Regions from separate parts of the Paraburkholderia sp. A3BS-1L genome, predicted to be linked through region 2. Evidence: riboswitches for the same ligand, from Rfam matches in the RefSeq annotation. Region 2 holds a riboswitch; the other holds the start of a gene.

Region 1 (9,827 bases), on a different replicon from region 2:
AGAATCGCGTAGTCGCGGAACTGCGCGCGGCGCTCGAACTTGTGCGCGGAGAGGCGGAACACCACCGATTCCGCTTCGTGCTCTTCGTCGTTGCAGGGCGTGACCGTGATGGTGTCGCCCATGCCGTGCTCGGACCAGAGCTTCTTTTCGAACAGCTTAGGGTTGTTCGCAATGACGTTGTTCGCCGCCGTGAGAATGCGCACCGTCGAGCGGTAGTTCTGCTCGAGCTTGACCACGTGCAGCTTCGGATAGTCCTTGCCGAGCTGCGCGAGATTTTCGATCGTCGCGCCGCGCCAGCCGTAGATCGCCTGATCGTCGTCGCCCACCGCCGTGAACGCGGCGCGCGGACCCGCCAGCAGCTTGAGCAACTCGTACTGGCAGGTGTTGGTATCCTGGTACTCGTCGATCAGCAGATAGCGCAGCTTGTTTTGCCAGCGCTCGCGCACCGGCTCGTTGCTGGCGAAGAGCTCGGTGGGCAGGCGAATCAGGTCGTCGAAATCGACGGCCTGGTAGGCGTGCAGCGTCGCCACGTAGTTGCGGTAGACAATCGCGGCCTGGTGCTCGTCTTCGTTCGACGCGGTGGCGAGCGCCTCCTCGGGCATCACGAGGCCGTTCTTCCACAGCGAGATGATCGACTGGATCTTGCGGATGAAGCCTTTATCCGTCGAGCCCACCTGCTCCTGAATCATGGAGAAGCAGTCGTCGGAGTCCATGATGGAGAACTGGGGCTTCAGGCCCAGGTGCTCGGCTTCCTGGCGCAGGATCTGCACGCCCAGCGAGTGGAACGTGCAAACCGTCAACTGGTTGGTCGGCACCTTGCGGCCTTCCTTGCCGGGCGTGGTGAGCGTCTTGCCTTCGAGCAGCTTGCCCACGCGCTCGCGCATTTCGGCGGCGGCCTTGTTGGTGAAGGTGACGGCCGCGATATGGCGCGGCTCGAAGCCTTTCGCTTCGATCAGATGCGCGATTTTCTGCGTGATCACACGCGTCTTGCCGCTGCCCGCGCCGGCGAGCACGAGACAGGGACCGTCGAGATAGCGCACCGCTTCGCTTTGGGCGGGATTCAGGCCTGCGGACATCGTTGCTGGATTGGAAAAACAGGTGGTACGGCTGGGAGGCGTGCGTTTCGTGGCGCTGCGGCTTCAGGCCCCAAGGGCTTTAAAGCGCGGCGGCCGGCACGGCATGGCGCGAGGCGCGCGCAACAGCGCTGCGGCCTCTCACGCGAGAGGTGCGATGTTAACACGAGGCGGCTTCACATCGATGCGGCCCCGATGCCGTTCACGCGTCGCCCCTGCTACGCGTGCCACAATGACGGGCTCCCGCCACCCCCGGCGACGGCTCGCGCCGCGCCGCTTCATTGCTGGAAAGAGGACGCGCTTCATGACTGCCCCCCTGCAAATCGGCCTGATGGGCTACGGCTTCGCCGGCCAGACCTTCCACGCTCCCGTGATCGCCCATAGCGGCGCCGCCACGCTTGCCGTCATCGCGACGAGCCAGGCCGAGCGCGCGCAGGCCGACTACCCGGACGCCGCGATCGTCCCGGACTTAGACGCCCTGCTCTCGCTCGACGCCATCGAATGCGTAGTGATCGCCACGCCCAACGACACGCACTACGAGCTCGCGCGCCGCACGCTGGAGCGCGGCAAGCATGTGCTCGTCGACAAGCCGGTCACGCTCAGCGCTGAAGAGGCGCGCACGCTCGCGGCCATCGCGAAGCAGCGTGGCCTCGTGTTCGCGCCGTTCCACAACCGCCGCTGGGACGGCGACTTCCTCACCGTGCGCGAGCTGCTCGCGAACGGCGCGCTGGGGCGCGTCACGCACTTCGAATCGCATTTCGACCGCTTCCGCCCGCAGGTGCGCCAGCGCTGGCGCGAGGACGCCACGCGCGGCGGCGGCCTGCTCTACGACCTCGGGCCGCATCTGATCGACCAGGCGCTCGCGCTGTTCGGTGCGCCCGAGGCAGTCACGGCGTTCGTCCACGCGCGCCGCGACAATGCCAGCGCGCCCGACTACGCGCATCTCATGCTGCGCTACCCCGGCCATGACGCCGTGCTCCACGCGAGCGCGCTGGCCGCGTTCGCGCCGCGCTTCGTGATTCATGGCACGCGCGGCAGCTACCTGAAGAACGGGCTCGATACGCAGGAAGATCAATTGAAGGCGGGGCTGCGTCCGGGCCAGCCCGGTTTCGGCGAAGGCAACGAAGCGGGCCGCCTGCACACACTGGCCGACGATGGCACGGAAGCCGAGCGCACCGCGCCCAACGCCGCCGGCAATTACGCCGATCTCTATCGCGCGCTCGCGGCCGCGATCCGCGATGGCGAGCCATTCCCGGTGAGCCCGCAGGATGCCATTGACGTGATGAGCATCATCGAGATCGCCACGCAAAGCGCTGCCGAAGGCCGCACGATTGCGTTCACGCGTGCAGCTTGAGCCGCCCGCCTCGCAGCTTGCATTTCACCGACGCGGCTGAAAGGTCTGAACAAATCGTTACAAGTGCGCGCCGCACCCGGGTCATCGGGCGGCGCGCGCGGCACGTTTGCGGACGTACGACGCAAAAAAATGCAGCAACGACGACGAGAAGCTGCAAACAAGGAGAGTCTCAATGACCCGTTTGAACCGTGCCATCCGCTACGCCGCCGCCGGCGCGCTCATCTCGACGCTCGCTGCGTGCGTGGTCAACCAGTCCGCCCCGCGCCCCACCGTGGTGGTGGCCCCGAATCCCGGCCCGAGCCCGCATGATGTGGCCGTGGAGCGCCTGCATCAGATCGACGGACGCCTCGACAATCTGGGCCGCCGCATCGATATGCGCGTGAATCAGGGCTACTATCCGCCGCCCCAGGGGGCTGCGCTCCATCACCGCCTCGACACGATCCGCGGCGAAGCGCACGACATGGCCAGCCAGCACGGCGGCGGCATCTCCGCCGACGAGCAACACGTGCTGAACCAGGAGCTGGATACGGCGGCGCGCGCGATCGGTGAGTAACCCGGCACCTCAGGCGACGCGCTGTGCAGCCAGCCGCGCGCCGCCTGCCCCGATTTTTTCCGCATTGACACACCGCCCAAGCGTCGCGCACAATCGCTGCGCGCGCCGGGAGAGCGCGCCGTTTGTCGCACCCTGCCATCGAGCGGGTGCAATGCGCGGCGCCGCCGAAGGGGCAACCCACAAACTCTCAGGCAAAAGGACCGTGCGCGCCGGACCTTCGAATCGCCCGCTCGCCTTCCAGCGCAGCGCGTGAATTTCGAATCCGCAACTCTGGAGAGCGGTAGTAGAACGGCGGCGGAGGATCGTAACTCCTGGCGTTCAGGCTGCCCACCGAAGGGGCGCGCGCCATCGAGCACCATCAAGCACGGCGCAATCTCTCAGGTATCGAGGACAGAGGGGCCATGCAAGAACCGACCCCAGGCATTGGGCCTGTGGCGTTTCCTGCATGGCCTTTTTCGTTTTCGCGCGATTTTTCGTGACCGCCTGAGGCCCCATGACCGAACTCAAACGCACCCCGCTGAACGACTCGCATCGCGCGCTCAATGCCCGCATGGTCGACTTCGGCGGCTGGGACATGCCCGTCAACTACGGCTCGCAGATCGACGAGCATCGCGCCGTGCGCACCGATGCCGGCATGTTCGACGTCTCGCACATGTGCGTCGTCGACTTCTCGGGCGCGAAGACGCGCGAGTTCTTCGCCCGCGCGCTCGCCAACAACGTGGCCAAGCTCGTCACGCCGGGCAAGGCGCTCTACTCGTGCATGCTGAACCCCGAAGGCGGCGTGATCGACGACCTGATCGTCTATTACTTTGCTGAAGATACGTTCCGCACCGTGGTCAACGCGGGCACCGCCGAAAAAGACATCGCCTGGTTCGAGAAGCTCAACGCCGAAGGCGGCTTCGGCCTCACCGTCACGCCGCGCCGCGATCTCGCGATCGTCGCCGTGCAGGGCCCGAACGCACGCGAAAAGGTCTGGCAAGTCGCGCCCGCCTCGCGCAGCGCCACCGAACTGCTCAAGCCCTTCAACGCCGCGAAGATCGAAGCCTCGCCGTTCGGCGAATTGATGATCGCTCGCACCGGTTACACCGGTGAGGACGGCTTCGAAGTCGTGCTGCCCGCCGCCGCCGTGGGCGAGTTCTGGGATGCCCTGCAGCGCCAGGGCGTGAAGCCCTGCGGCCTCGGCGCGCGCGACACGCTGCGCCTCGAAGCGGGCATGAATCTCTACGGCCAGGACATGGACGACACCGTCTCGCCGCTCGACGCGGGCCTTGCCTGGACCGTCGACATGAAGGAGCCGCGCGACTTCGTCGGCCGCCCCGTGCTCGAAGCCAACGGCTCGCGCATGGCCTTCGTCGGCCTGATCCTGCAAAAGGAAAACGGCAAGGCCGGCGGTGTGCTGCGCGCGCACCAGAAAGTCGTCACGCCGCAGGGCGAAGGTGAAATCACGAGCGGCACCTTCTCGCCGACGATGCAGGAATCGATCGCCTTCGCGCGCGTGCCCCAGGGCGTGCAGCCGGGCGACGTCGTGCAGGTGTTGATCCGCGATAAGGCCCTGCCCGCAAGCGTGGTAAAACTGCCCTTCGTGCGCAACGGCAAGGTGCTCGCCGCTTGAGCCAAGGCGATCCGCGAGGATCCGCGCCACGCACGCCCCCCCTCTTTCAAGCCATAACGAACCACGCACTGGAGCAACCATGAGCATCCCGGCCGATCTGAAATACACCGAATCGCACGAATGGATCCGCACCGAAGCCGACGGCACGCTGACCGTCGGCATCACCGACCACGCGCAGGAAGCCCTCGGCGACATCGTCTTCCTCGAACTGCCTGATGCGGGCCGCGCCGTCACCGCCGGCGACGCGGTTGCCGTGATCGAGTCGGTCAAGGCCGCCTCGGACATCTACGCACCGGTCGCGGGTGAGATCATCGAATCGAACTCGGCGCTGGTCGACACCCCGGACCAGGTGAACGGCGCCCCGTACGAGTCATGGCTCTTCAAGATCAAGCCGGCCGCCGACGCCAAGCTCGACGCGCTGATCGACGCTGCTGCGTACGAAAAGGCCATCGGCGCCTGATCGGCCATTCAGCAGGCAACCCTGTCTTAACCGTAACGGCGCGGACGGCGCGCACTTCAACCCGCGCCGCCCGTGCCGGTAGTAAAACCCGGAACCCCCATGAAGCTCGAACACCCGGATCGTCTGATGAACTCCCCGCTCTCGCTTGCTGCGCTCGAAGCGCATGACGCTTTCGCCGCCCGCCACATCGGCCCCGATTCGGCCGACCAGCAGGCGATGCTCGACGCGCTCGGCTTCGCCTCGCGCGCCGCGCTGATCGATGCGGTGATTCCGGCGAAGATCCGCCGCAACGAGACGCTGCCGCTCGGGCCGTTCTCGCAGCCGCGCTCGGAAGCCGAAGCGCTTGCCGCGCTGCGCGCGCTCGCGGACAAGAACCAGGTGTTCCGCTCCTATATCGGGCAGGGCTACTACGACACGCACACGCCGGCCGTGATCCTGCGCAACGTGCTCGAAAACCCGGCCTGGTACACGGCCTACACGCCGTACCAGCCGGAAATCTCGCAGGGCCGCCTCGAAGCCCTGCTGAACTTCCAGCAAATGATCGTCGACTTGACGGGCCTCGCGATCTCGAACGCGTCGCTGCTCGACGAGGCCACCGCCGCCGCCGAAGCGATGACGCTCGTGCAGCGCGTGGGCAAGTCGAAGTCGAACGTGTTCTTCGTCGCCGACGACGTGCTGCCGCAAACCATCGAAGTGGTGAAGACGCGTGCGAAGCCGATCGGCGTCGAGGTGAAGGTCGGTCCCGCCGCCGAGGCGGCGCAAGCAGGCGCGTTCGGCGTGCTGCTCCAGTATCCTGGCGTGAACGGCGATGTGCGCGACTACCGCGAACTCGCCGCCGCCGTCCACGCAGCCGGCGGCTCGGTCATCGCCGCCGCCGACCTGCTCGCGCTCACCGTGCTCGCGCCGCCGGGCGAATGGGGCGCCGATGTGGCCGTGGGCAACTCGCAGCGCTTTGGCGTGCCGATGGGCTTCGGCGGCCCGCACGCGGCCTATCTCGCGGTGAAGGACGAATTCAAGCGCCAGATGCCGGGCCGTCTCGTCGGCGTGACCGTCGACGCCCAGGGCAACCCGGCGCTGCGCCTCGCGCTGCAAACGCGCGAGCAACACATTCGCCGTGAAAAGGCCACTTCGAACGTCTGCACGGCGCAGGCCCTGCTCGCGATCATGGCGAGCATGTACGCGGTCTATCACGGCCCGCAGGGCCTCAAACGCATCGCGCAGCGCGTGAACCGCGTCGCGGCCATTCTGGCGGCGGGTGCCAAGCAACTGGGCTACACGCTCGTGAACGAATCGTTCTTCGACACGCTCACGTTCGAAGCAGGCGCGCGCACCCAGGCGCTGCACGACGCGGCGCTCGCGCGCGGCATGAACCTGCGCCGCGTGAGCGAGACGCGCGTGGGCATTTCCGTCGACGAAACCACCACGCGCGGCGATCTGGCCGATCTGCTCGCCGTGTTCGCGCAAGCCGCGTTCACAAACGAAGCGCCCTCGGTCGATGCGCTCGACGCACAACTCGCGGCGCAGGAAGCGGCCACGTTCCCGGCCGCGCTCGTGCGCGAGAGCACGTACCTCACGCATCCGATCTTCAACTGCCATCATTCGGAAACGGAAATGCTGCGCTATTTGCGCAGCCTCGCCGATAAGGACCTCGCGCTCGACCGCTCGATGATCCCGCTCGGCTCGTGCACGATGAAGCTCAACGCCACCTCGGAGATGCTGCCGGTCACGTGGCCCGAGTTCGGCCGCATCCACCCGTTCGCGCCCACCGAGCAGACCGTCGGCTATCGCGAGATGGTCGATCAGCTCGAGCAGATGCTGGTGGCGGCCACGGGCTACGCCGCCGTCTCGCTGCAGCCGAACGCAGGCTCGCAGGGCGAGTACGCGGGCCTGCTCATCATCCACGCGTACCACGCTTCGCGCGGCGAAGGCCATCGCAACGTCTGCCTGATTCCCGCTTCGGCGCACGGCACCAATCCGGCTTCGGCGCAGATGGCCGGCATGCAGGTCGTGGTGGTCGCGTGCGACGCCCAGGGCAACATCGATCTCGCCGACCTCAAGGCCAAGGCCGAACAGCACGCTGCGAAGCTCGCGGCGATCATGATCACGTATCCGTCGACGCACGGCGTGTTCGAAGGCAACGTGCGCGAAGTCTGCGAGATCGTGCACGCGCACGGCGGCCAGGTCTACGTGGACGGCGCGAACATGAACGCGATGGTGGGCCTCGCGGCCCCCGGCCAGTTCGGCGGCGACGTCTCGCACCTGAACCTGCACAAGACCTTCTGCATTCCGCACGGCGGCGGCGGACCCGGCGTCGGTCCAGTGGCGGTGGGCGCGCACCTCGCGCAATTCCTGCCGAACCAGCTTTCCTCGGGCTACAAGCGCTCGACCGACCAGGGCAACGGCATCGGCGCGGTGAGCGCGGCGCCCTACGGCTCGGCCTCGATCCTGCCGATCTCGTGGATGTACATCGCGATGATGGGCGCGACCAACCTCACCGCCGCAACGGAAATGGCGATCCTCAACGCGAACTACGTCGCGAAGAAGCTCGCGCCGCACTATCCGGTGCTCTACAGCGGCCCGGGCGGCCTGGTCGCGCACGAGTGCATTCTCGATCTGCGCCCCGTCAAGGATTCGAGCGGCATCACCGTGGACGACGTCGCCAAGCGCCTGATGGACTACGGCTTCCACGCGCCCACCATGAGCTTCCCGGTGCCGGGCACGCTGATGGTCGAGCCGACCGAGTCGGAGTCGAAGGAAGAGCTCGACCGCTTCATCGACGCCATGGTTGCAATCCGCGAGGAAATCCGCGCCGTGGAAGAGGGCCGCGCGGACAAGGAAGACAACCCGCTGCGTCACGCGCCGCATACGGCAGCGGTCGTGGTCGCCAACGAGTGGCAGCACGGCTACTCGCGCGAGCAGGCAGCCTATCCGGTGGCGTCGCTCGTCGCGCGCAAGTACTGGCCGCCGGTTGGCCGCGCCGACAACGTCTACGGCGACCGCAACCTGTTCTGCTCGTGCGTGCCGATCAGCGAATATGCGAGCGAAAACGCCGGCCAGGGCGAATAAAACGCGCCCGATCGCTCAGTCAATGCAACACCAGCAGCCGCCGCACGCTCCGCGAGGAGCCGCGGCGGTTTTTGCTCGCCGCACATTTGCCCCCGCAAACTCGCGCCAAACCGTTAACATCACACACCTGTCAGCCTTGAACCAGGGAGTCGCGCATGGCGCGGAAGGTGGGAACGGCCTTGACCGGGCATGCCCCGGCGGCAACACAAGCCACGCGGGCCACGAACGGTGCATCGGGCCGACACGCGCGGGCATTCGTCACGGCCTGGCTGTTCGGCATGGGACTTGCTGGTCCGGGCGCGGCGAATCTCGCCCATGCGGCCATGAACTTCTGCGCGGCGCCCGCGCTGCAGACGAGCGAGCGCACCAACGCCGATCCGGGCGTGAAAGCGCTCGTGGCGGAGGTGCAGGCGCACGTGAACGACGTGCCGCATCCGCTGGCACGGCTGCACACGGAAGGCACACTCCCGCACGAGGGCATCTACGACCAGAGCGTGGAGGCCGAGAAGGAACTCGACCTGATGCGCAACGCGGCGCTCGCCTGGCGCGCCACGAGCGACGACCGCTACCTGAAACTCGTCGACCGCTTTCTGTTCGCGTGGGTCACGACCTATCAGCCGAGCTTCAACCCCATCGACGAAACGCACTTCGACGGGCTGATTCTCGCCTACGACATGACCGCGAGCGCGCTGCCCGTGAAAACGCGCAATGCCACCATGGTGTTCCTGAACAAATTCGTGAACGGCTACATCAAGCAGGTGGACGAGCAGCCGCGCCCGCTCACGGGCACGTTCGCGAACAACTGGCAAAGCCACCGGGTCAAACTGATAGCGATGGCGGCGTTCACGCTCGACAACCGCAAGCTGATTGCGGCGGCGCAGCGGCTGTTCATCGAGCAGATTGGCAACAACGTCGCGCCCGACGGCGCGACGCTCGATTTCACGGAGCGCGATGCGCTGCACTACGTGACCTACGACCTGGAGCCGCTGGTGGCCGCCGCGCTCGCCGCGCGCCGGCACAACCGCAATTGGCTGCCCGAGCGTGGAACCAACGGCGCGACGCTCGCGAGCGCACTGAACTGGCTCACGCCCTATGCGATGGGCGAGAAGACCCACGAGGAATTCGTACGTTCGAGCGTGCCGTTCGACGCCAGGCGCCGCGAAGCCGGGTTGCCCGGTTACACCGGCGCATGGGATCCGAAGAACGCCGCCGAGCTGTATCACCTGGCCGCCCGACTGGACGGCCGCTATACGCCAATCGCGCTGCGTCTCGCGCCCACGCCGCCGGCGTGGCTGGCCGTCTGTCTGCCGTTGCCGGCGCGCTGACAAGCGCGCCGTGGTGGCGGTGGGTGCGGCGGGCAGCGAGATCAGGCGTGCGCGGCACTCATTGAAACCGACTAGACGAAGCAGGAGCAGTACCCATGGCAGTAAGCGTTTTCGATCTCTTCAAAATCGGCATCGGGCCGTCGAGTTCGCACACCGTAGGGCCGATGCGCGCGGCGCTGATGTTCGCGGAAGGACTCGAGCGCGACGGACTGCTCGCGTCCACCGCCTCCGTGAAGGTCGAGCTGTACGGCTCGCTCGGCGCGACCGGCAAGGGCCACGGCACCGACCGCGGCGTGATGCTCGGCCTGATGGGCGACGCGCCCGACACCGTCAACCCCGATACCATCTCCGAGCGCCTCGAAACCGTGCGCGTCTCGCGCCAGC
Region 2 (9,827 bases):
GCCGTGACGGCCCGACACGCGCGAGTAGCCGTCGGCCATGTGAGCCGCGCCCTGCTCGTGAACGACGGGAATGAGGCGGATGCCGGCGGGCGCGAAGATGTCCATCGCGTCCATGAAGGCGGAGCCCATGATGCCGAACATGTCGGTCACGCCATTGGCCGCCATGGTTTCAACAAAGGCTTCGGACGGGGTCATGTCCTGCGGGCCGCTGGCCGCCTGGGTCGAGGTCTTTTCGCTCATCTACTGTCTCCGGTTGTCGTTTGACGGGATGCCGTGTATTCGATGCTATTCGGCGCCCCGTGAGGGTCAAGGAAATCTGTGCTCGATGGATGAATCTGAAATGAAATGGAACGTTTCGTTTCAAAACGCCTGGTGCCGCTGCGTGGGCTCACGCCGGTTGCTTCGGGCGTTCCTTGCGGAACGCGCGCTTCACGGCAATGCGTCCGTCGCGGAACTCGAAGAGATCGCAGCCTTCGGCTTCGATGCGCCAGCCTTCAGCGTGCGTGCCCGTGAACACCCATTCGGACACGCCGCGATCGCCCGCGACGTAGTGGCGTCCCGCGCCCCAGTGGGCGTCGGGAAAGGTGCGAAAGACGGCTTCGAAGGCGGCGCGCACCGCTTCGCGTCCAACGAAGCGGGTGCCGTAGACTTCGGGGCCGCCAGCCGCGTCGAATACGCAGTCTTCGGTCATGAATTCCATCAGCGCATTGGCGTCATGACGGTTGAAGGCATCGGAAAAGGCGGCGAGCGTGTCGGCCGTGACGGTGGATTGGGCGCTGAGCGTATCTGCCATACGTGTCTCCAGTTGGAAGCCGGCGCCGTGCACGAGAAGTCGTGCGTGGCACCGTATATCGACACGTTAAGGTTTGCTCATCGAGTGCGGTAGCACCAGTGCGAATCTTTCGCCTGGGCCAGCATGCGGGCCGCTCAGGGCCGCGGCGGGGACGCTCAGGCGGGACGCTGCAGACGCACGACTTGCGCGAGCGCGCGCACACCGGGTTCGATCTTGTCGAGCTCGATGGCGGAGAAGCCCATGCGGAACCAAGGGCTGTGTTCGGCGTCGTCGGCGAAGAACACGCCGCCGGGCTCGATCAGGATGCCGGCCTCGCGCGCATCGTCGGCGAGGCGCGCGGAGTCGAGCCAGGGCGGGCCTTGCACCCAGCACGACGCGCCGCCGCCGACCGGCACGTAGCGCACCTCGGGTAAATGCGTATCGAGCGCCGCCATCAGCGCGCGCGCCCGCTCCTTGTAGGCATGGGCGAGCCGGCGCAGCAGCGCGTCGTGATGCCCGAGCGCGAGGAAGGTCGCGAACGCGCGCTGGATATAGGCCACCGGGTGACGCACCATCAGGCGGCGCAGCGCGCGCAGCTCGCGCACGAGCTCGGGCGGGCCGACCACGTAGCCCAGACGCAGGCCGGGCGCGAAGGTCTTCGAAAGGCTGCCGACGTAGATCACGCGATCCGCCGTGTCGAGGCTCTTCAAGGCCGGATGCGGCGTGCCGGAGAAGGTGTTCTCGCTCTCGTAGTCGTCTTCGATGATGACGAAGTCGTGCTGCTGGGCGAGCTCGAGCAGCGCGCGGCGGCGCTCGATGGGCATGGTGGCTGTGGTCGGGCACTGGTGGCTCGGCGTCACGAACACGTAATCGCAGCGCGCGAGCGAGTCGGCGAGGCGCACCGGATCGATCCCTTCGGCGTCTATCGGCAGTTCGAGCAGATTCGCCTTGCGGTTCACGAAGATGTTGCGGGCATCGGGATATCCCGGATTCTCGAAGCCGACCGTGGTGTTTTTCCCGAACAGCAAATCGGCGACGAGGTAGAGCGCCTGCTGGCAGCCATTCGTAATGATGATTTCGTCGGGCATCGCGAACACGCCGCGCCGCGGCAGCACACGGGTGCGGATCTGCTGGATCAACGACTCGTCGTCGCGTTCGATCAGGTCGGGCGCCCAGTTGCGGATCTCCATGATCGATAGCGCCTTCAGGCAGCACTCGCGCCAGTCGTTGGTGGGAAACAGCGATTGATCGAACTGCCCGTAAATGAACGGATATGCATAGTTCTGCCAATTGGCGGGTTTGACGATGTTGCGCTGGGCCGAGGGCGGGCGCTGGATGCGCGATTTCCAGACCGGTGCGAAGGGCGACGCCGCGCCATGCGGCTCGGCCGCGACGGCTTGATCCGCGCGCTGCTGCTCCCGCTGCTGCACGCGCTCCTGAGCCTGCTTTTGCACCGTCACGCCGTGCAGGCCTTCCAGCATGGCGGGGTTGACGAAGTGGCCGCTGCGCTCGCGCGAGACCAGATAGCCTTCCTCGACGAGCATCTGATAGGCGAGCACGACAGTGTTGCGGGCGACGCCAAGCTGCTCGGCCAGTTCGCGGCTCGACGGCAGCGCGGCGTCGGGCGGCAGTTGTCCGTCGAGGATGGAGGCCACCAGCATCTCGCGAATCTGGTGCTGCAGACTTGTTTTCGACTCCGGTGACCGTCGGAACTGCTGGGCCCAAAGGGCGGACGGGGTGCGGGTCGGCATGCTTGCTCCTGTGATGGGTGAGGGCGGTGAGAGGGCGGTGAAAGTCCGAAAGTTCGATCGCCGGTTTGCAAAGCCGATAAATCGACCTGACATTCGGCCATTATCGGCCCACAATATTCAATAGGGGCCTCCCGAGTCGATTAGGTGAATTTCGGAGCGACGGTTCGCGATGAACCTGCCTCACCGGCCTTCGGGAGAACCCTCACGGGTGCGGGCGAGCGCTTGCCGCTGCTGCGACGCAGCGCGAGCGCAGAACGGCGAGCGGGCGCGCGGTTTGCGCACGCCGTCCGAATCATCGAAGGAATCCATGGTGCCAGGCTCATCTGGCACTGGCTCCATCGGATCTTCCCGCGTGGTACTACCCGCCGTTTTATTGATTGAGAATCCTTGGTTCAACGGGCGAGACGCTAACAACAAGCGTGGTGAAACATAAAAGCGTTCCGCGGCGAGCTCATTGCATTTCAACTTGAGGAGACGGCGGTGAAAGCCTTACCCAGACTGACGAAAATGATGAAGCATCCCGTCGACTCGCCAATCGAGCCGGTGATCAAGATACGCCGCGGCCACGGCAAGTTCAATTCCTGGTGGCTGACGACCGCCGTTCTCGCGATCTGCGTCGTGCTTTGGCAGGCGGTATCGAAAGCAGGCATTTTTCCGTCCTTTGCGCTCCCTTCGCCGGTGGCGGTGTGGCAAGCCTTCGTCGACATCATCCATAACGGCTACGGCGGACAGTCGCTCATCAGCGACATCCTGGTTAGTTGCTTGCGCATCGTTGTGGGTTTTGTCGGCGCGATTGTGATCGGCGTTCCCGTTGGCCTGCTGATGTCGCGAAACAAGATCGTATTCGACATCATCGACCCGCTGCTGCAGTTCATCCGGCCGGTTCCGCCGCTTGCCTATATCCCGCTGCTGGTGGTGTGGTTCGGCATCGGCGAATTGCCCAAGGCCATTCTCATTCTGGTCGGCACCATTCCGGTCATCATCATCGGCACCATGTCGGGCGTGAAAAGCACGCCGGCGCTGCGCATCTCGGTGGCGCGCACGCTCGGCGCGACCAACGCGCAAATCTTCCGCAAGGTCGTGCTGCCCTCGGCCATGCCGGAAATCTTCACCGCGATGCGTGTGGGCATCGGCGTGGCGTGGACCTGTCTCGTGGCCGCGGAACTGATCGCGGCGAGCAGCGGGCTGGGTTGGCTCGTGCAGTTCGCAGGACAAGCCTTGCAGGTTGCCATCGTGATCGTCGGCATCGTGATCATCGGGTTGATCGGGTATGCCATGGAGCTGGCGATTCGCAAGATCGAAAACATAGTCGTTCCCTGGCGCGGACATAACTGATCGGGTCATCCGAGGAGACGAAAAATGAAAAAGATGCAATGGATCTTTGGCGTGAGCGCGGCCCTGCTTGCCAGCAGCTGCCTGGTGCCCGGCGCGGCTTACTCGCAGGGCAAGCCCGAAGTCATCATCGGCTACGAGGACAACGGCGCCGATCCGTACATGGTGTCGATGGCCGAGCATCTGTTCGAAAAGCATATGAACGCCAATGTCGAGTACAAGCTCTTCAGCTCGGGCCCGGCAGCCATGAGCGCGCTGGCGTCGAACAGCCTCACGTTCATGTGCGGGCTTGGCGTGCCGCCGCTCGTCACCGCCATCGCCCAGGGCTTGCCGATGGCCATCGTGTACAACCAGGAGCGCTATACCAATGCGGCCGGCATCGTGGTCAAGCCCGATAGCGGCATCCACGACGTGGCGGGGCTCAAAGGCAAGAAGATCGCGATCGTGGCCGGCTCGCAGGCTTCCTTCGAACTGGCGACCTTCCTGGCGCAAGCGCACGTGCCGTATGAGTCGGTCACGCAGGTCAACATGGCGCCGCCGCAGATGCGCACCTCGTGGGTGACCGGCGCGATCGACGCGGCGATCGTCTGGGATCCGGTCTTCAGCGCGCTGCGCGCAGCCGGCGGCAAGGCCATCAAGACCGACGGCGACCTGCCGCGCGAAGCTTCCAGCTACAACGTGTGCATCGCCAACGCGGAATGGGCGAAAGCGCATCCGGACCTGGTGACCGGCTTCGTCAAGGCGCTCGACGCGGGCTATCAGGTGACGATGAAGAATCGCGACCAGGCGATCGCCGAGATGGCGAAGGCCACCGGCGTGACCGTGCCGGTTGCGACGAGCGAGCTCGCCGGTTACGAGCTCTTTTCCGGTGCCGACCAGACCACGCCCAAGGTGATGGGCCTCGACGCCGGCGTCAAAACCTCCGCGACGTACCAGACGCTGGTGAATACCGCCAAGGTGCTCAACCAGATCGGGCGTATCCCGTCGGTGCCGGCGAACTTCGACGCGAACGTCGCGCCGCAGTATTCGAAAGCGTTGGCGCATTGACTCATTCGCGCATTGATCCATTGACGGTCTGACCGTCGAACAGGAGACGAACTTGAACATCGTCATCGATTCCCTGTACAAGACTTTCGGCGCCACCACGGCACTGGAAAACATCAATCTGCAGTTCCGGGGCGGCGAATTCATCACCGTGCTCGGCTCTTCCGGCTGCGGAAAGACGACCTTGCTGCACCTGCTCGCCGGTCTGACGTCGCCCTCGCGGGGCAACATCTATATCGATGGCGAGGTCAAGGAACAGCCCGGCGCCGACCGTGTCGTGGTGTTCCAGCAGGCCGGCTTGTTTCCGTGGCTCAGCGTGGAAGAAAACATCGAGTTCGGTCCTTCGCTGCACGGGGTTCCCAAAGAGCAACGGCGCAAGGATTCCGCGGAGATCCTGCGCATCATCGGCCTGGAATCGTTCGCCAAACATAAGCCCTACGAGTTGTCGGGCGGCATGCAGCAGCGCGTGGCGATCGCGCGGGCGCTCGTCATGAAGCCGAAGGTGCTGCTGATGGACGAGCCCTTCGGCGCACTCGATGCGCAGACGCGCCATTCCATGCAGACGTTCTTGACCGAGCTATGGGAGAAGCTTCATTGCACGATCGTGTTCATCACCCATGACATCGACGAAGCGATCTTTCTCGGCACGCGGCTCGTGGTGCTTTCGGCGCGTCCTGGGCGGGTGGCACTCGACGTGCCCATCGAGCTGGACCGCCCGCGCACGCCGGAGGTCGCGTTCGAGCCGCATTTTCTGGAATTGAAGAAGACGGCGATGGGCATTCTCGCGCATTGATTCTTGCGCATTGATGCATGCGCTCCCCGAGCGCGGCGGTCAACGGCCCATGAGCAGCGTGCCAGCGAAAAATCGCTTGCAAGCGCAATAACGGCCCGCTATCGTTGCGCTGTTCGACACGCTGCAGCGGGAGAGACCGTCACTGCGAAAGCACCTGACGGCGCCGACGGAGCAACCGCCCCGGAAACTCTCAGGCACAAGGACCCTGCAGCAAGAACATCTGGAGAGCGGCGCGAACGCGCCCACCGAAGGAGATTTCCGCGCCGGCGCGTCCAGCGCCGGCGCGGAAAGAAACTCTCAGGTACATGGACAGATGGGGCACAGGTGTCGGAAACGACAAGTGCTCAATCTAATCTGGACCATGTCATGTCACGAATCGCCATTATTGGCGCCGGGATTACCGGCGTCACGACCGCTTACGCCCTCGCCAAGCGCGGTTTTCGCGTTACCGTGCTCGAACGCCATCGCTATAGCGCGATGGAGACTTCGTTCGCGAACGGCGGCCAACTCTCCGCATGCAACGCCGAAGTCTGGAACAGCGCCGCCACCGTTCTCAAAGGCCTGCGCTGGATGCTCACGCGCGACGCGCCGCTGCTCGTAAACCCGCTGCCGGGCTGGCACAAATATTCGTGGATGGCCGAGTTCCTGCGGCAGATTCCGAACTATCGGGCAAACACGCTCGAAACCGTGCGCCTTGCCATCGCGGCCCGCGAACACCTGTTCGAGACCGCGCGCAAGGAGGGGATCGAATTCGACCTGGAACAGCGCGGCATCCTGCACATCTTCCGGGACCGCAAGAGCTTCGACGCTTCATCGAAGGTCAACGCCATCTTGACCGAAGGCGGTCTCGACCGCAGGCCGGTGACCGCAGCCGAGATCCGCCAGATCGAGCCCACGCTGGAGGGCGCGTTTTACGGCGGCTTCTTCACGCCCTCCGATTCGACCGGCGACATCCACAAGTTCACGCGCGGCCTGACGCAAGCGTGCGTGCGGCACGGCGTGGAGTTTCGCCACGACACGCAGATCACGGCGATCCGGCGCGATTCGGACGGTGTCTTTACGGTATCGGCGACGCAGCAGGGCGCCGCTCACCACGCGAGGTTCGAGCGCATCGTCGTTTGCGCGGGCGTCAACAGCCGCGCATTCGCGTCGATGCTGGGCGACCGCGTGAACGTGTATCCGGTGAAGGGCTATTCGATCACCGTATGCCTCGACGACGAGACGAGCCAGCGTGCGGCGCCATGGGTCAGCCTGCTCGACGAGAGCGCCAAGATCGTCACAAGCCGGCTGGGCGCCGAGCGCTTCCGCGTGGCCGGCACGGCCGAGATCAACGGCCTTAACCGGGACATTCGCGCCGACCGCGTCGCGCCGCTCGTCGAGTGGACGCGGCGCCTGTTCCCGCAGGTCAGCACCTCGCGCGTGATCCCGTGGGCCGGACTGCGGCCCATGTTGCCGAGCATGCTGCCGAAGGTCGGCCGGGGACGCATGCCGGGCGTGTTCTACAACACCGGGCACGGGCACCTCGGCTGGACGTTGTCGGCGGCAACGGCGGAGAACGTCGCCGCGCTGATCGAGGGCATGGCGGGCAGTGCCCAGGGCGTTCGCTTGGCGACCGCCTGAGCGTCGCGGCATCGTCGCTTGACTTGACCGCAGCACCTCATGGCCGCCCGCGCAAGCACGCGGGCGGCGCGGCTATTTGCGGCGCGCGGGCGGCTTTTCGTCCGCGTGCTGGTCCGCGTGTTCATGCACCCAGACTTCGTGCAGGTCCACCATGAAGGCCTGCAAAATCGAAGGTACGGCAGAGGCCCGGCGCGTCGCCGCGCAAAAGGGCGACTGCATGCCGAACTGCTCCGGGCCGATGCGCCGCATCTCGTCGCGCTCGACCCAGCGCGCCGCGTAGTGATTTGGAAGGAATCCTATATATGCGCCCGAGAGAATCAGGATCGCCTGCGCCTCGACGTTGTCGACGGTCGCCGCAGCCTTGCTCGCACTCAGCATCTTCAGGTCGTGCTGCTGCAGGTAGCCGCGCGCGGCGATGCGGCTCGTGGCAATGGCTTCGATCTGAATGCCGTTTTCCCGTGCCCCGGCAAAGAGCGGATTGCCCTTGCCGCAATAGAGCCCATCGGGCTCGAGATAGAGCTCGGTGTAGGCGAGCCCCGGCACGTGAATCGGGAAGTGGCCGATCGCGACGTGGAGCCGGCCGTCGAGCACGCGCTCTTCGAGTTCCGCCGGCGTGCCGACGTAGACGTCGACATGCACGTCGTCGCCCCGCGAGACGAACTTCTGCAAGGCCCGCGGCAGCGGCGAGGCGAGGTCCGTCACCGTGTTGTCGATGATGCCCAGATAGAGCCTGCCGGCGATATGTTGCTTGAGCGCGTCCGTGTCCATGCAGAACGCCTCGACGGCCACCTGCAGTCGCTGGGCCGCCTCATAGGTGGCAAGACCGTGCTCGGTCAGGCGGAAGCCGCCGCGGCCGCGCTCGCACAGCTTGAGACCGAGGCGCGTTTCCAGCGTGGTCATCTGCTCGCTGATGGTCGACTGGCTCACGTTCAGGGTCGCCTGGGCCGCGGAGAAGCCGCCGCAGCGCACGACATGCATGAAAACCCTGAGCAGTTTGAGATCGACGTCCTGCAGTTGCATCATTGCCCGCGTTCTCCATAATCGCTTGCTTCGGATATTCCGATATGAACATCTGATACCCGGGATTTTTGGTCAAAAATAATGCGCACATAGTGTCTCAAAGCGGCGGCCCGGCAGAAACCGGGTCGTTCACCGATTACTGACTGGATCAGCCAGCGGATCACACACGGAGACACTCATGCCGGGCAATACGTACGAAAGCGGACGGCTGGACTTGCCGTTCGTGGGACATTGCACTTTCGCGAAATCGCCGGTCTGCCTCGACTGGGACCGCATCGACGCCGATGTGGCAATTCTTGGCGCCCCCAACGACATGGGCACGCAATGGCGCTCGGGCGCGCGCTTCGGGCCGCGCAGCATCCGCGAGGCATCCACGCTGTTCTCGTTCGGCCATGCGGGCGCATACGACCACGAAGACGACGCGCTCTATCTGACGCGCGATCAAGTCCGCATGGTGGACGTAGGCGACGCCGACATTGTCCACACCGACATGGCGGCGAGCAACGCCAACATCGAAAGCGCCGTGCGCAAGATCCTCGCGAACGGCGCGATGCCCATCACGCTGGGCGGCGATCATTCGATTCACGCACCGGTGATTCAGGCGTTCGAGGGCCGCGGTCCCATCCACATCGTGCACTTCGACGCGCATCTGGATTTCGTCGACGAGCGCCATGGCGTGCGCTACGGGCACGGCAATCCGCTGCGGCGCGCCTCGGAAATGCAGCATATCAGCGGCATGACGCAACTCGGCATCCGCAACGTTTCTTCGTCGAACCGCAGCGACTACGATGCGGCGCGCGCAGCGGGCTCGGACATTCTGTCCGTGCGCGACGTGCGCCGGCTCGGCACGCAAGGCGTCCTCGAACGCATTCCCGAGGGCCGCGCCTACTACATCACGATCGACATCGACGGCTTCGATCCGTCCATCGCGCCGGGCACGGGCACGCCGAGCCACGGCGGCTTCACCTACTACGAGGTGCTCGAAATCATCCAGGGGCTGGCCCGCCGCAGTCACGGCAACGTCGTGGGCATGGACCTCGTCGAGGTGGCCCCGGCATACGATCCGGCGGGCGTCACGCCGATTCTCGCGGCGCAGTTGCTGCTGAATTCCATCGGCTTCATTTTTCACGCGCGCAGCCAGCGGCCGCGCTGAGGCCTCCCTGCGGATAGCGGCACCCAACGTCAACACGCGCGCAGCGAGGGCACGACGGCGCGCGAGATCAGGAGACAACCTTGGAATCCATCGTACGAAACTATCTGGAGCAGTTCGGCGTGCGCGAGGAGACGCGGCGCTTTCTCGAGCAGCCGCAGCGCATGCTGATCGGCGGGGCGTTCGTGGCGGGCGGCGCGGGCGAGATGCTCGACGTGGTCGAGCCCTCCACCGAAGGCGTCATCACGCAGATTCCGCTCGCCACGACCGGCGACCTCGATCGCGCGGTCGCTGCGGCACGCGCGCAGTTCGACTGCGGCGCCTGGCGGCGTCTGAAGCCGCTCG

Evidence for each region. Region 2 has a riboswitch for glycine ahead of P5W99_RS21470 (D-amino acid dehydrogenase). Riboswitches for the same ligand answer to the same signal wherever they lie in the genome.
Region 1: it holds a riboswitch for glycine, as region 2 does, so the genes downstream of both, gcvT (glycine cleavage system aminomethyltransferase GcvT) here and P5W99_RS21470 (D-amino acid dehydrogenase) in region 2, are expected to answer to the same signal.

Annotation. Positions count from the first base shown of each region.
Region 1 is NZ_CP120442.1:3,202,441-3,212,267, forward strand. Features, by position in the region: gene P5W99_RS14705 (UvrD-helicase domain-containing protein) at 1-1,076, opposite strand, end outside; gene P5W99_RS14710 (oxidoreductase) at 1,378-2,427, shown strand; gene P5W99_RS14715 (hypothetical protein) at 2,609-2,980, shown strand; glycine riboswitch at 3,077-3,192, shown strand; glycine riboswitch at 3,241-3,384, shown strand; gene gcvT (glycine cleavage system aminomethyltransferase GcvT) at 3,474-4,592, shown strand; gene gcvH (glycine cleavage system protein GcvH) at 4,672-5,052, shown strand; gene gcvP (aminomethyl-transferring glycine dehydrogenase) at 5,152-8,118, shown strand; gene P5W99_RS14735 (alginate lyase family protein) at 8,397-9,443, shown strand; gene P5W99_RS14740 (L-serine ammonia-lyase) at 9,539-9,827, shown strand, end outside.
Region 2 is NZ_CP120443.1:1,385,388-1,395,214, reverse strand. Features, by position in the region: gene xsc (sulfoacetaldehyde acetyltransferase) at 1-240, opposite strand, end outside; gene P5W99_RS21495 (nuclear transport factor 2 family protein) at 389-793, opposite strand; gene P5W99_RS21490 (PLP-dependent aminotransferase family protein) at 949-2,523, opposite strand; gene P5W99_RS21485 (ABC transporter permease) at 3,031-3,858, shown strand; gene P5W99_RS21480 (taurine ABC transporter substrate-binding protein) at 3,883-4,902, shown strand; gene P5W99_RS21475 (ABC transporter ATP-binding protein) at 4,955-5,692, shown strand; glycine riboswitch at 5,809-5,908, shown strand; gene P5W99_RS21470 (D-amino acid dehydrogenase) at 6,059-7,312, shown strand; gene P5W99_RS21465 (LysR family transcriptional regulator) at 7,385-8,335, opposite strand; gene speB (agmatinase) at 8,511-9,485, shown strand; gene P5W99_RS21455 (aldehyde dehydrogenase family protein) at 9,566-9,827, shown strand, end outside.